2 regions of the Pseudomonas sp. NPDC090592 genome follow, and region 1 is predicted to be linked to the other one. Evidence: predicted binding sites of a transcription regulator. Region 1 holds the regulator's gene; the other holds the start of a gene.
The links. The regulator sigma-54, encoded in region 1, starts transcription at its own class of promoters, with help from an activator protein. The targets are predictions, from matches to a motif close to ANTGGCATNNANNTTGCTNT.

Region 2: a site for sigma-54 is predicted at 4,990-5,009, ahead of flhA (flagellar biosynthesis protein FlhA). Genes of this name have one in related genera too.

What each region holds. Positions count from the first base shown of each region.
Region 1 is NZ_JBIVXJ010000015.1:100,832-108,355, reverse strand. It holds gene mlaE (lipid asymmetry maintenance ABC transporter permease subunit MlaE) at 1-35, opposite strand, end outside; gene ACIQUI_RS15695 (ATP-binding cassette domain-containing protein) at 35-844, opposite strand; gene ACIQUI_RS15690 (SIS domain-containing protein) at 1,093-2,067, shown strand; gene ACIQUI_RS15685 (KdsC family phosphatase) at 2,079-2,603, shown strand; gene lptC (LPS export ABC transporter periplasmic protein LptC) at 2,612-3,184, shown strand; gene lptA (lipopolysaccharide transport periplasmic protein LptA) at 3,171-3,695, shown strand; gene lptB (LPS export ABC transporter ATP-binding protein) at 3,696-4,421, shown strand; gene ACIQUI_RS15665 (RNA polymerase factor sigma-54) at 4,598-6,091, shown strand; gene hpf (ribosome hibernation-promoting factor, HPF/YfiA family) at 6,171-6,479, shown strand; gene ptsN (PTS IIA-like nitrogen regulatory protein PtsN) at 6,492-6,956, shown strand; gene rapZ (RNase adapter RapZ) at 6,959-7,524, shown strand, end outside.
Region 2 is NZ_JBIVXJ010000040.1:7,361-14,884, reverse strand. It holds gene fliA (RNA polymerase sigma factor FliA) at 1-564, opposite strand, end outside; gene fleN (flagellar synthesis regulator FleN) at 561-1,403, opposite strand; gene flhF (flagellar biosynthesis protein FlhF) at 1,488-2,795, opposite strand; gene flhA (flagellar biosynthesis protein FlhA) at 2,807-4,936, opposite strand; gene flhB (flagellar biosynthesis protein FlhB) at 5,337-6,479, opposite strand; gene fliR (flagellar biosynthetic protein FliR) at 6,482-7,258, opposite strand; gene fliQ (flagellar biosynthesis protein FliQ) at 7,266-7,524, opposite strand, start outside.

The sequences.
Region 1 (7,524 bases):
AGGCGGACACGTTCGAGTAAGGATCTTTTGCGCATCAACGCGCCCCCAGCAGGTCGGCGCGGTAATCAGGCGCGGGAAAGTGGAAGGGAACCGGGCCATCCGGGTCACCCTTCATGAACTGGCGAATCCGTGGGTTGTCCGAGCCCATCAGCTCATCGGGCGTGCCCTGGCCCAGCACCTGGCCATCCCCCACCACGTAGATGTAGTCGGCAATGCTGGCGGTTTCGGCCAGGTCGTGGGAGACGACGATGCTGGTGATGCCCAGGGCATCGTTGAGCAGGCGGATCAGGCGCACCAGTACGCCCATGGCGATCGGGTCCTGGCCGACGAACGGTTCGTCATACATGAGGATCTGCGGGTCCAGGGCGATTGCCCGGGCCAGCGCCACACGGCGTTTCATGCCGCCAGACAGCTCGTCGGGCATCAGGTCGATGGCTCCGCGCAAGCCCACGGCCTGCAGTTTCATCAGCACGATGTCACGGATCATTTCGTCCGACAGCTGGGTATGCACGCGCAGCGGGAACGCGACGTTCTCGAACACATCAAGGTCGGTGAACAGCGCGCCGCTCTGGAACAGCACACCCATCTGCTTGCGGGCGTCGAACAGATCGCTGCGCGACAGCGTCGGCAGGTTCTGCCCGGCAACCCATACCTCACCACTCGAGGGGCGCAGTTGCGCGCCCATCAGGCGGAGCAACGTGGTCTTGCCGCAACCCGATGGCCCCATGATGCCGGTGACCTTGCCGCGCGGGATGCGAATGTCGACGTTGCTGAAAATGCTGCGCGAACCGCGTTTGAAGGTAACCCCCTTCAACTCGACCGCGTAGGCGCTATCCACACTCATCTAGACTCCTTGCTAGTGCAGCCTCGTCCTAGTGGACGCCGGCCTCCGCAAGGAAGGCACACGCACCCCTGGCAGGCCGAATAGCGGCGAACTATAGCACCGCTGACGGCAGCGCCCCAAGGCCATGCAAGCAGTCGTTCAGCCCCGGGACAGGCTTTGCTGACTTTCGCCACAGCAATCGAAAGCGTGAGGGTTTTCGTCATTGCGCGTATAATCGCGGCCTTTTCATCAGGCATTGCTTTTTCGACATGAGCCAATCCAGCGAGCTGATCCAATCCGCCCAACGCACCCTGCGCCTGGAACTTGAGGCCGTAGAGGCCCTGCTGGCACGCATCGACGACAATTTCGTCAAGGCCTGCGAACTGATCCAGGCCTGCACGGGCCGGGTTGTCGTGGTCGGCATGGGCAAATCCGGGCACATCGGCAACAAGATCGCCGCCACCCTGGCCAGCACCGGCACACCAGCCTTTTTCGTGCACCCGGCCGAAGCCAGCCATGGCGACATGGGCATGATCACCCGCGATGATGTCATCCTTGCCCTGTCGAATTCCGGCAGCACTGCCGAGATCGTCACCCTGTTGCCACTGATCAAGCGCCTGGGCATCAAGCTGATCAGCCTGACCGGCAACCCGGACTCGCCCCTGGCCCAGGCCGCCGAGGTCAACCTCGACGCCCGTGTCGAGCAAGAGGCCTGCCCGCTGAACCTGGCGCCCACCTCCTCTACCACGGCATCGCTGGTGCTGGGTGACTGCCTGGCGATCGCCCTGCTCGAGGCCCGCGGCTTCACCGCCGAGGACTTTGCCTTCTCGCACCCGGGCGGCGCCCTGGGCCGACGCCTGCTGCTGAAGGTCGAAAACGTGATGCACAGCGGCGAAGAGCTGCCCCAGGTGCCGCGCGGCACCCTGCTGAAAGACGCACTGCTGGAAATGTCCCGAAAAGGTTTGGGCATGACCGTGATCGTCGAGGCTGACGGCAAGCTGGCCGGGATCTTCACCGACGGCGACCTGCGCCGCAGCCTGGACCGCAACATCGACGTGCACACCACCCTGATCGACCAGGTCATGACCGTGCATGGCAAGACGGCGCGAGCCGAAATGCTTGCCGCCGAGGCCCTGAAGATCATGGAAGACCACAAGATCGGCGCCCTGGTGGTGGTGGACCGCGAGGACCGCCCTACCGGTGCCCTGAACATGCACGACCTGCTGCGCGCCGGTGTAATGTAAGGAGCGATGGAATGAATCAGGACCTCATGCAACGCGCCAAGCGCATCAAGCTGGCAGTGTTCGACGTGGATGGCGTGCTCACCGACGGCCGCCTGTACTTCCTTGAAGACGGCAGCGAATTCAAGACCTTCAACACCCTCGACGGCCAGGGCATCAAGATGCTCATGAACGCGGGCGTGACCACTGCCATCATCAGCGGGCGCAAGACCCCGGTGGTCGAACGCCGGGCAAAGAACCTCGGTATCCCGCACCTGTTCCAGGGCCGTGAGGACAAATTGGTCGTGCTTGACGGCCTGCTCGCCGAACTGGGCCTAAGCTATGATCAAGTGGCCTACCTGGGCGACGACCTGCCGGACCTGCCGGTGATTCGCCGGGTGGCACTGGGAATGGCCGTGGCCAACGCCGCGCCGTTCGTACGCCAGCACGCCCATGGCGTGACCCAGGCACGCGGCGGCGAAGGTGCGGCCCGTGAATTCTGCGAACTGATCATGCAGGCCCAGGGCACCCTGGACGCTGCCAACGCCAATTACCTGTAAGGCTGCCCATGTTCAGCAAGAAAGCCCGCAATGTTGCGCTGCTCGCAGTGATCGCTGCCCTGCTGGTGGCGATCGGCTACTGGAATGTCAGCCCGGAAAGCTTCCTCGACAAGCCGGTGGCCCAGGTCGACGAAAGCGCCATCGACTACTATGCGATCAACGCCCACAGCGTGCAGTTTCTGCCCGACGGCAAACTGCAGTACGAAATGACTGCCGACAAGGTCGAACACCTCAAGGCCAGTGAAATCACCCTGCTGACCACGCCGGACCTGCACATGTACCGGGGCACCGAATACCCGTGGCACGTGCAAAGCACCCGCGCCGAGGTCAATCCGGACGGTACCGAAGTCGAGCTGATCGACAAGGTACGGGTTGCCCGCACTGACGAAAAGCAGCGCGAAACCATCATTACCAGCTCACGCATGACTGTGTTCCCGCAGAAGCAATATGCGCAGACCGAGCAAGCCGTTAGAATCGACGGCGCCGGTGGCACTACTACGGGCAAAGGAATGAAAGCGTATTTGAAAGAAGGCAAGATGGACTTGCTCTCTAACGTAAGAGGACAGTATGAGGCTCGTTAAAACCCTCCCCCTTCTGCTCAGCCTGAGCGCAGCACTGGGAAGCGCGAGCGCCCTCGCCCTGCCGAATGACCGTGACCAGCCAATCCGAATCCAGGCGGACAATGCCCACCTGGATGACAAGCAAGGCGTGGCTACCTATACCGGCGACGTGATCATCACCCAGGGTTCGATGATGATCAAAGGCAACACCGTGACCATCACCCGTTCCGCCGCCGGCGATATCGACGTGGTGACCTCGGTGGGCAACCTGGCCTACTTCGAGCAGCAACAGAGCGCAGCCAAGCCGGACAAGATGAAAGGCTGGGGCGTGACTATCCAGTATCAGGCGCAGAAAGACCTGGTGATCCTCACCGACCGTGCCAAGGTCGAGAACGAGGGCAACACCACCGAAGGCGAGAAAATCGTCTACAACACCCAGACCCAGGTGGCAACTGCCGGTCGCGGTGGCAACGTGACCTCACCGCGTCAGCGTATCGACATGGTGATCCAGCCCAAGAAGAAGGCCGAGTAAATGGCAACCCTCAAAGCCCAGCACCTGGCCAAGAGCTACAAGGGGCGTCAGGTGGTACGTGACGTCAGCCTGTCGATCGACAGCGGCCAGATCGTCGGCTTGCTCGGCCCCAACGGTGCCGGCAAGACCACCTGCTTCTACATGATTGTCGGGCTGGTGCAGGCCGAGCAGGGCCGCGTGCTCATCGACAACCTCGATGTCAGCCACCAGCCCATGCACGGCCGCGCCCGCGCCGGCATCGGCTACCTGCCGCAGGAAGCTTCGATCTTCCGCAAGCTGTCGGTGGCCGACAACATCATGGCCATCCTCGAGACCCGCAAGGACCTCGACCGCGAAGGCCGGCGCAAAGAGCTGGAAAGCCTGCTGCAGGAATTCCACATCAGCCACATCCGCGATAACCTCGGCATGAGCCTCTCCGGTGGTGAACGCCGCCGCGTAGAGATTGCCCGCGCCCTGGCGACCGCGCCCAAGTTCATCCTGCTGGACGAACCATTTGCCGGTGTCGACCCGATCTCGGTCGGCGACATCAAGCAGATCATCCACCATCTCAAGGCCAAGGGCATCGGTGTACTCATCACCGACCACAACGTGCGTGAGACCCTGGATATTTGCGAAACCGCCTATATCGTCAATGATGGCCGCCTGATCGCTGAAGGCGATGCCGAGACCATCCTGGCCAACGACCTGGTGAAAGAGGTTTACCTGGGCCACGAGTTCCGGCTCTGACCCCGGCACATGCCTGGAGTACTGGCAGATCGCCCTGAAACCGGGGCTAAAGTTGTTACAGTGCTCTAGGCAAACGCTACAATTTAAGGCATAAAACTTGCTTGATCTGGCGCCCTGGCGCCCTCGTGTAGTGGATGGCGCATGCGCGCCGGCGAACAAGGTATTAAGCCCCAGCCATGAAACCATCGCTCGTCCTAAAAATGGGCCAGCAACTGACGATGACACCGCAGTTGCAACAGGCCATCCGCCTGCTCCAGCTTTCTACCCTGGACCTCCAACAGGAAATCCAGGAAGCGCTGGAGTCGAACCCGATGCTCGAACGTCAGGAAGACGGCGAGGACTTCGACAACAGCGACCCGATGGCGGACAACGCCGAGAACAAACCGGCCGCCGAAGTCCAGGACAACAGCTTCCAGGAGAGCACTGTCAGTGCCGACAACCTGGAAGACGGTGAGTGGAGCGAGCGCATCCCCAACGAGCTTCCGGTCGACACCGCCTGGGAAGACATCTACCAGACCAGCGCCAGCAGCCTGCCGAGCAACGATGACGACGAGTGGGACTTCACCACCCGCACATCGGCCGGCGAGAGCCTGCAAAGCCACCTGCTGTGGCAGCTGAACCTGGCGCCGATGTCCGACACCGACCGCCTGATCGCCGTTACCCTGATCGACAGCATCAACGGCCAGGGCTACCTGGAAGACACCCTCGAGGAAATCTGCGCCGGTTTCGACCCGGAGCTGGATATCGAGCTGGACGAGGTCGAAGCGGTGCTGCACCGCATCCAGCAGTTCGAGCCAGCCGGCGTCGGCGCCCGCAACCTGGGCGAATGCCTGCTGCTGCAACTGCGCCAATTGCCCGCCAATACCCCGTGGATGACCGAAGCCAAGCGCCTGGTCACTGATTTCATCGACCTGCTCGGCAGCCGTGACTACAGCCAGCTGATGCGCCGCATGAAAATCAAGGAAGACGAGCTGCGCCAGGTGATCGAGCTGGTGCAAAGCCTGAACCCGCGCCCCGGTTCGCAAATCGAGTCCAGCGAGCCTGAATACGTGGTACCTGACGTCATCGTGCGCAAAGACAGCGAGCGCTGGCTGGTGGAGCTGAACCAGGAAGCCGTCCCGCGCCTGCGCGTCAACCCGCAGTACGCCGGCTTCGTCCGCCGTGCCGATACCAGCGCCGACAACACCTTCATGCGCAACCAGTTGCAGGAAGCGCGCTGGTTCATCAAGAGCCTGCAAAGCCGCAACGAAACCCTGATGAAGGTTGCCACGCAGATCGTCGAGCACCAGCGCGGCTTCCTCGACCACGGTGACGAAGCGATGAAGCCCTTGGTGCTGCACGACATCGCCGAAGCGGTAGGCATGCACGAGTCGACCATTTCGCGGGTGACCACGCAGAAATACATGCACACACCGCGTGGCATCTACGAGCTGAAATACTTTTTCTCCAGCCACGTCAGCACCTCCGAAGGCGGAGAATGCTCGTCCACAGCGATCCGCGCGATCATCAAGAAACTGGTTGCCGCGGAAAATCAGAAAAAGCCATTGAGTGACAGCAAGATCGCTGGTTTACTGGAGGCACAAGGCATCCAGGTAGCCCGTCGCACCGTCGCCAAGTACCGCGAGTCCCTCGGCATCGCACCGTCGAGCGAGCGCAAGCGACTGATGTAGCGCCTGAGATGTGCCACAGCGTTTGTGGGGCAGGTGCAAGACCTGCCTCTTTATGCACGGGCAACAAAGGAGAAGCTGTATGCAAGTCAACATCAGTGGACACCATGTAGAAGTCACCCAGCCACTGCGCGATTACGTGCTCGAGAAGCTCACTCGCGTGGAGGGCCACTTTGACAAGATCACCAACGCGCAGGTCATCCTGAAAGTCGAGAAGCTGCAGCAGAAGGTCGAGGCGACCCTGCAGATTCCGGGCGGCGAGGTGGTTGCCAATGCCGAACACGAAGACATGTATGCAGCGATCGACGCCATGGCCGACAAGCTCGACCGCCAACTGAAAAAACACAAGGAAAAACAGCAAAGCCTGCTGCAAGGTGCAGCTGCCCGCTGATCCCCCTCATCCATGATCCGACTTGAAACCATCCTGACCCCCGGCCGTTCCCTTGTGAACGTGCCGGGCGGCAGCAAGAAGCGCGCCCTGGAAAAGGTCGCCACCGTCATCGCCGAACAAGTGCCAGAACTGGAGATGCAAGACGTCTTCGAAAAGCTGGTCGCCCGGGAAAAACTCGGCTCGACCGGTTTCGGCAATGGCATCGCCATCCCGCACTGCCGGCTTGAAGGTTGCACCTCCCCGGTCAGCGCCCTGCTGCACCTTGAAGCCCCAATCGATTACGACGCCATCGATGGCGCACCCGTGGACCTGCTGTTCGTCCTGTTGGTGCCCGAAGCTGCCACCGATGCACACCTGGAACTGCTGCGCCAGATTGCCAGCATGCTCGATCGCAAAGAGGTTCGTGATCGCCTGCGTGCCGCCAGCAGTGACGAGGCCCTGTACCAGGTTGTCCTGGACGTACAGAACGAGCACTGAACATGCGCCTGATCATTGTCAGCGGCCGGTCCGGCTCCGGCAAGAGCACCGCCCTCGATGTCCTGGAAGACAACGGTTTCTACTGCATTGACAACCTTCCCGCCGGGCTGCTGCCGCAGTTGGCGGAAGAAGCACTGATCAACACCGAACTGCTGCAACCGAAGGTTGCCGTGTCGATTGACGCACGCAACCTGCCTAGCCACCTGACGCGCTTCCCCGAATTGCTCGAAGAAGCCCGTGCGCGCAACATCCAGTGCGATGTGTTGTTCCTGGATGCCGACGAAGACATGCTGCTCAAGCGCTTCTCGGAAACCCGCCGACGGCATCCACTGACCAATGCCAATCGCTCGCTGGCCGAAGCGATCCGCGTCGAAAACGAACTTCTGGGCCCGATCGCCGACCTGGCCGACCTGAAGATCGACACCACCAGCCTCAACCTTTATCAGTTGCGTGATTCGATCAAGCTGCGCCTGCTCAACCAACCCGAGCCTGGCACCGCGTTCCTGGTCGAGTCGTTCGGCTTCAAGCGCGGCATGCCGGTCGATGCCGACCTGGTGTTCGATGTGCG
Region 2 (7,524 bases), on a different contig from region 1:
CTCGGTCAGGGCAGCCTGGAAGCGTTCGTCCTCCAGCCCACGCGCCGGTTCCACATGGCCACTGGCGCCGTCCTCATGCAGCCCTTCGTGCTCGCCGTCCTGCAACAGGTCGTCAAAGCTGAACAGGCGGCTACCCAAGGTATCGTTCAAGATCCCGTAGTAATCATCGAGACTCAATTGGAGTTCGGCAGCAACTTCATGATCTTTAGCGTCGCGGCCGGTTCTGGCTTCAACGGCACGCATCGCGTCACTGACCATGCGGGTGTTGCGGTGCACCGAGCGCGGCGCCCAGTCACCCTTGCGCACCTCGTCCAGCATGGCGCCGCGGATACGGATGCCGGCATAGGTTTCGAAACTGGCGCCTTTGCTGGCGTCATACTTGTTGGCCACTTCCAGCAGGCCGATCATGCCGGCCTGGATCAAGTCCTCGACCTGCACGTTGGCTGGCAAACGCGCCAGCAGGTGGTAGGCAATGCGTTTGACCAGCGGTGCATAGCGTTCGATCAGCTCGTACTGGGCGTCTTTCGCCGCCCGGCTGTACATCTTGAAGCCGCTCGCGTTCATAGCACGGGTCCCGCGCTGGTGGGTTGCACCAGGCGCTCGACGAAGAACTCCAGGTGGCCACGCGGGTTGGCCGGCAGCGGCCAGCTGTCAACCTTCTGGGCAATCGCCTTGAAAGCCAGCGCACACTTGGAGCGGGGGAAGGCTTCGTACACGGCACGCTGCTTCTGCACCGCCTTGCGCACGCACTCGTCGTACGGCACGGCACCCACGTACTGCAGGGCAACGTCAAGGAACCGGTCGGTAACCTTGGTCAGCTTGGCGAACAGGTTGCGCCCTTCCTGCGGGCTCTGCGCCATGTTGGCCAGCACGCGGAAACGGTTCATGCCGTAGTCGCGGTTAAGCAGCTTGATCAGGGCGTAGGCGTCGGTGATCGAGGTAGGCTCGTCGCACACCACCAGCAACACTTCCTGGGCGGCGCGAACAAAGCTGACGACCGACTCACCGATACCCGCAGCGGTGTCGATCACCAGCACATCGAGGTTGTCGCCGATTTCGCTGAACGCTTGGATCAGCCCGGCATGCTGGGCCGGGGCCAGGTGCACCATGCTCTGGGTGCCCGACGCTGCCGGCACGATGCGCACACCGCCAGGCCCTTGCAGCATCACGTCACGCAGCTCGCAGCGCCCTTCAATGACATCGGCCAGGGTACGTTTGGGAGTGAGGCCCAGCAACACGTCGACGTTGGCCAGGCCAAGGTCGGCGTCAAGCAACATGACCCTGCGGCCAAGCTCGGCCAGCGCCAGGGACAAGTTCACTGAAACGTTAGTCTTGCCGACGCCACCTTTGCCACCGGTCACGGCGATCACCTGTACGGGATGCATGCTACCCATGTCTGTTATTTACCTTGTCTCGCTGGGACTCAGGCCACACGCGGGGCAATTCTGCGTACCCCTTGGCATAGCTACTTTGCACACGCTTCATGATCAACCCGCTCGCCGTGGGTTGTGATAGAGATCGGCGAACATGTCGGCCATGGCCTCTTCGCTGGGCTCGTCCTGCTGCTGCACATTGACCGCACGGGAGACCAGCTGGTGGCCACGCGGCAGGTGCAGGTCGTCAGGAATGCGCGGGCCGTCGGTGAGGTAGGCCACGGGCAGTTCATGACTGATGGCAAGGCTCAGCACATCACCGAGGCTTGCCGTTTCATCAAGTTTGGTCAGGATGCAGCCGGCCAGGCCACAGCGCTTGTAGCTGTGGTAGGCGGCGGTCAGCACCTGCTTCTGGCTGGTGGTGGCCAGCACCAGGTAATTCTTCGCGGCAATGCCACGCCCGGCCAGGGTTTCCAGTTGCATGCGCAGGGCCGGGTCGCTGGCCTGCAGGCCGGCGGTATCGATCAGCACCACACGCTTGCGCAGCAGCGGCTCCAGCGCTGCAGCCAGCGACTGGCCCGGGTCGACGTAGGTCACCGGCACGTTGAGAATGCGGCCCAGGGTCTTGAGCTGCTCCTGGGCGCCAATGCGGAAGCTGTCCATGCTCACCAGTGCCAGGTTCTGTGCGCCGTACTTGAGCACGTAACGGGCAGCCAGCTTGGCCAAGGTAGTGGTTTTGCCCATGCCGGCCGGGCCGACCATGGCAATCACCCCGCCCTCTTCGATCGGCTCGATTTCGGGAATCTCGATCATGCGGGCCAGGTGGGCCAGCAGCATGCGCCAGGCCTGGCGAGGCTCTTCGATTTCGTTGGTCAGGTCGAGCAGTTCGCGGGCAATCGGCCCGGACAGGCCGATGCGCTGCAGGCGGCGCCACAGGTTGGCCTGCTGCGGTTTGCTGCCCTGCAGTTGGGTCCAGGCCAGCGAACCCAGCTGCACTTCAAGCAGCTCGCGCAGGCCCGACAGCTCGGAGCGCATGGCATCGAACAGGCGCGGGTCGACCGGCGCCGCAGCGGGGGCGGCGGCGGCCTCGGGGGCATCGACGTGCGGTTCGATCAATGGCTCGGCGGCGGTCAACGACTGCCCGGCAAACAATTGGCGGTTGTTGTCGCTGCTGTCCTGGCGGTGGTCCAGCTCGGCCTGGGCAGTGGCAATGCGCGTATGGGTCTTGCGCAGCTCTTCTTCCAGCTCGGCGTTGGGCACACGCGGGGCCAGGGCGGACAGCTTGTAGTCCAGCGCGGCCGTCAGTTCGACACCACCGGCAATGCGGCGGTTGCCAATGATCGCGGCATCGGCGCCCAGCTCATCACGGACCAGCTTCATGGCCTGACGCATATCGGCGGCGAAAAATCGCTTAACTTGCATTATCCACTACCTCAGCCGTTAGGGCCCACGGTGGCAACGATGGTGACTTGCTTGTTGTCCGGTATTTCCTGATACGCCAGAACATGCAAATTCGGTACAGCCAGGCGACCGAAACGCGACAGCATGGCGCGGATCGGGCCGGCGACCAGAAGGATAGCCGGCTGGCCCTGCATTTCCTGGCGCTGGGCCGCTTCGATCAGCGAACGTTGCAGCTTCTCGGCCATGCTGGGCTCCAGAAGAACACCATCTTCCTGACCCTGCCCGGCCCTTTGCAGACTATTGAGCAAGATCTGTTCCAACCTTGGCTCCAGGGTAATCACAGGCAGCTCGGACTCAACACCGACAATGCTTTGCACGATGGCGCGACACAATCCGACGCGCACTGCCGCCACCAGCGCGGCGGTATCTTGACTCTTGCCGGCGTTATTCGCGATCGCTTCGGCGATACTGCGAATATCGCGCACCGGCACCTGTTCCGACAACAGTGCCTGTAGCACCTTGAGCAGGCCCGACAAGGAAATGACACCTGGCACCAGTTCTTCTGCAAGTTTAGGCGATGCCTTGGCCAGCACCTGCAACAGTTGCTGGACCTCTTCGTGGCCGATCAGCTCGTGGCAGTGCTTCTGCAAGATCTGGTTGAGGTGGGTGGCCACCACGGTACTGGCGTCGACCACCGTGTAGCCCAGCGATTGCGCCTGGGAGCGCTGGCCAACGTCGATCCACACGGCCTCCAGGCCAAACGCCGGGTCGCGTGCGGCAATGCCGTTTAGGGTACCGAACACCTGCCCCGGGTTGATCGCCAGCTCGCGGTCCGGGTAGATCTCGGCCTCGGCCAGGATCACCCCCATCAGGGTCAGGCGATAGGCGCTGGGCTGCAGGTCGAGGTTGTCGCGAATATGCACGGTGGGCATCAGGAAGCCCAGGTCTTGCGACAGCTTCTTGCGCACACCCTTGATCCGCGCCAGCAACTGGCCGCCCTGGTTGCGGTCGACCAGCGGGATCAAGCGGTAGCCAACCTCCAGGCCGATCATGTCGATGGGCGTCACATCGTCCCAGCCAAGCTCCTTGGTCTCTTGCGCGCGCTGTGGCGAAGGCAGCAGGTCTTGCTGGCGCTGCGCCTCTTGCTGCGCCTCCAGTTTGGCCTTGTTCTGCTTTTTCCACACCAGATAGGCACCGCCACCGGCCAGTAGGCCGAGGCTGAGGAAGGCCACGTGCGGCATGCCCGGTACCAGGCCCATGACGATCATCAGCGCACCGGACACCGCCAGCGCCTTGGGCGAATCGAACATCTGCCGGTTGATCAGCTTGCCCATGTCCTCGGAGCCCGAGGCGCGGGTGACCATGATCGCCGCTGCGGTGGACAGCAACAGTGATGGCAATTGCGCCACCAAACCGTCACCAATGGTCAGCAGGGCGTACACCTTGCCGGCGTCGCTGAAGGTCATGCCGTGTTGCAGCATGCCGATCAGCATGCCGCCGATCAGGTTGATGAACAGGATCAGCAGGCCGGCGATGGCGTCACCGCGGACGAACTTGCTGGCACCGTCCATCGAGCCGTAGAACTCGGCCTCCTGCGCCACTTCGGCACGGCGGTGCTTGGCCTGCGCCTGGTCGATCAGGCCGGCGTTGAGGTCGGCGTCGATGGCCATCTGCTTGCCGGGCATGGCATCCAGGGTGAAGCGTGCGCTCACTTCCGAGATACGCCCGGCACCCTTGGTCACCACCACGAAGTTGATGATCATGAGGATGGCGAACACCACGCCGCCGACCACGTAGTTGCCGCCGATCACCACCTCACCGAAGGCCTGGATCACCTTGCCGGCAGCGCCGTGGCCTTCCTGGCCATGCAGCATGACCACCCGGGTGGACGCCACGTTCAGGGCCAGGCGCAGCAGCGTGGCCACCAGCAGGATGGTGGGGAATGCGGCGAAGTCGAGCGGCCGCAGGGCGTAGACGCACACCAGCAGCACCACGATCGACAGGGCGATGTTGAAGGTAAAGAACACGTCGAGCAGGAACGGCGGTATCGGCAACATCATCATTGCCAACATCACCAGCAGCAGCAGCGGCACGCCCAGGTTGCCCCGGCCGAGCCCGGCCAGGTTGTTGCGGGCATTGCTGATTAACTGAGTGCGATCCACCGCGAGTCCTCTTGATGCAAAACTTTGACGCCACAGGGGCATCTGCGGCTGGCATTGCAAGAAGCTTTCCAACTTTGCAGTTTGAGAGTTCGCCTTGGATTTTTTGGTGCCCGGAAGATCGAGCGCCGCCCGCGCGGCGCTTCGCGGGGCAAGCCCGCTCCCACATTTGTTGCAACGTGGCCATGCCTGTGGAAGCGGCGTTGCCCGCCTGGGTGCATGCCTCAAGACAGGTGGGGCAGCGACAGCGCCAGTCAGGAAATTGAGTCATGGCAACAAGGCTCACAACCATGGCCTCACAGGTTCGGCACGTTGCAACAAATGTGGGAGCGGGCTTGCCCCGCGAAGCGCCGCGCGGGCGGCGCTCGATCTCATAGGCGCCGCAAATCCACCGCCGAACACATCAACTGTCGCGGCGCAGGTCTGGCGGTATCGGCAGGTCGTCTTTCAGCGGCTCTGGCCGCTTGCCCCTGCCGGCACGGTACTGACGGATCTGGAACACGTAGGCCAATACCTGCGCCACCGCCAGATACAAGCCCGCAGGAATTTCCTGCTCAGGCTCGGTGGAGTAATAGATCGCCCGCGCCAACGCCGGCGATTCGAGGATCTGGATCTTGTGCTCCACGCCAATCTCGCGAATCTTCAAGGCCATGAAGTCGGTACCCTTGGCCAGCAGCAGCGGCGCCGTGCCGCCCTTTTCCGGGTCGTACTGCAAGGCCACCGCATAGTGCGTCGGGTTGGTGATGATCACGTCGGCTTGCGGCACCGCCGCCATCATGCGCCGCTGCGACATCTCGCGCTGCAACTGACGAATACGCTGCTTGACCTCGGGCTTACCCTCGCTGTCCTTGTATTCGTCGCGCACTTCCTGCTTGGTCATCTTCATTTTCTTGTGCGTCTGGTACAGCTGGAACGGCACATCCGCCGCTGCAATCAGCAGCAGCCCGGCCGACATCCACAGCGCACTCCAGCCCACCACCTGCAGGCTATGGATGATCGCCTGTTCCAGCGGTTCGTTGGCGATCGACAGCAAGGCCTGGCGATCGTTGATCAGCACCACCACGGCCACCACCAGAATGACGAAGAACTTGGCCAATGCCTTCAGCAACTCGGTCAGGCTGTTCATCGAGAACATGCGCTTGATCCCAGACAACGGGTTCATGCGGCTGAACTTGGGCTCCAGCAGGCTGCCGGAAAACAGGAAACCGCCCAAGGCGATGGGTGCCACGAAGGAGATCACGAACAGCAGGATGAGGATCGGCTGCACCGCCCAGATCGCCATCTTTCCCGAGGCCAGCAGAAAAGCCCCCATGGCGCGCTCATCGACGATCACCTCGCGGGTCAGGCTGAAGTTCATGTGCATCAACGCCAGCAGCGTCTCGGCCAGGTGGCCGCCGAAGGCCAACAAGCCGCCGGCGCCAGCCAGGGTCACCGCCACCGTGTTCAGCTCCTTGGAGCGCGCAATCTCGCCTTTCTCGCGGGCATCGCGCTTGCGCTTCTCGGTGGGGTCTTCTGTCTTGTCCTGGCCACTCTCGCTTTCAGACATGCTTAGCGCGCCCTCGCCAGTTCACGCAGCCATTGCAGCGCTTCGCTGGCCAATGTCTGGTAGTGGGACAGCACATCGGCCAGGCCAACCCAGAAAATGAGCATGCCCATCACCAGGGTCAGCGGAAAGCCGATGGAGAAGATGTTCAACTGAGGCGCCGCGCGGGTCATCACGCCAAAGGCGATGTTCACCACCAGCAAGGCGGCAATCACCGGCAAAATCAACAGCAAGCCGGCCGCGAACACCCACCCCAGGCGCCCCGCCAGCTCCCAGTACTGGTTGACCACCAGCGCATTGCCAACCGGCAAGGTGGTAAAGCTCTCGGTCAGCACCTCGAACACCACCAGGTGGCCGTTCATCAGCAGGAACAGCACGCTCACCAGCATGGTCAGGAACTGGCTGATCACCGTGACGTTCACGCCGTTGGCGGGGTCTACCATCGAGGCGAAGGCCATGCCCATCTGCACCGCGACGATCTGACCGGCGATCACGAAGGCCTGGAACAGCAACTGCAAGGCCAGGCCGAACAGCGCGCCGACAATGATCTGCTCGGCGCACAGCAGCAGGCCGCGCAGGCTCAACGGGTCGAATTCGGGCAACGGTGGCAGCGCCGGCACGATGACCACGGTGATCGCCACCGCTACGTACAGGCGAACCCGCGCAGGCAGCATGCGGGTACCGAAGATCGGCATGGTCATCAATACCGCAGTCACCCTGAACAAGGGCAGGATGAAGGTGGCAACCCAGGTGCCGATCTGCGTGTCGGTCAGCTCCAGCATCAGCGCCTCAACCGATCAGTTGCGGGATGTTGGTGTAGAGGTTGGTGATGTACTCCATGAACTTCTGCACCAGCCAAGGCCCCGCAACGATCAGCGTAATCAGCATGACCAGCAGGCGCGGCAGAAAGCTCAGGGTCTGTTCGTTGATCTGCGTGGCGGCCTGGAACATCGCCACCACCAGGCCCACCAGCAGGCTCGGCACCACCAGCACGGCAACCATCAGGGTGGTCAGCCACAAGGCATCGCGGAACAGGTCGACAGCAACT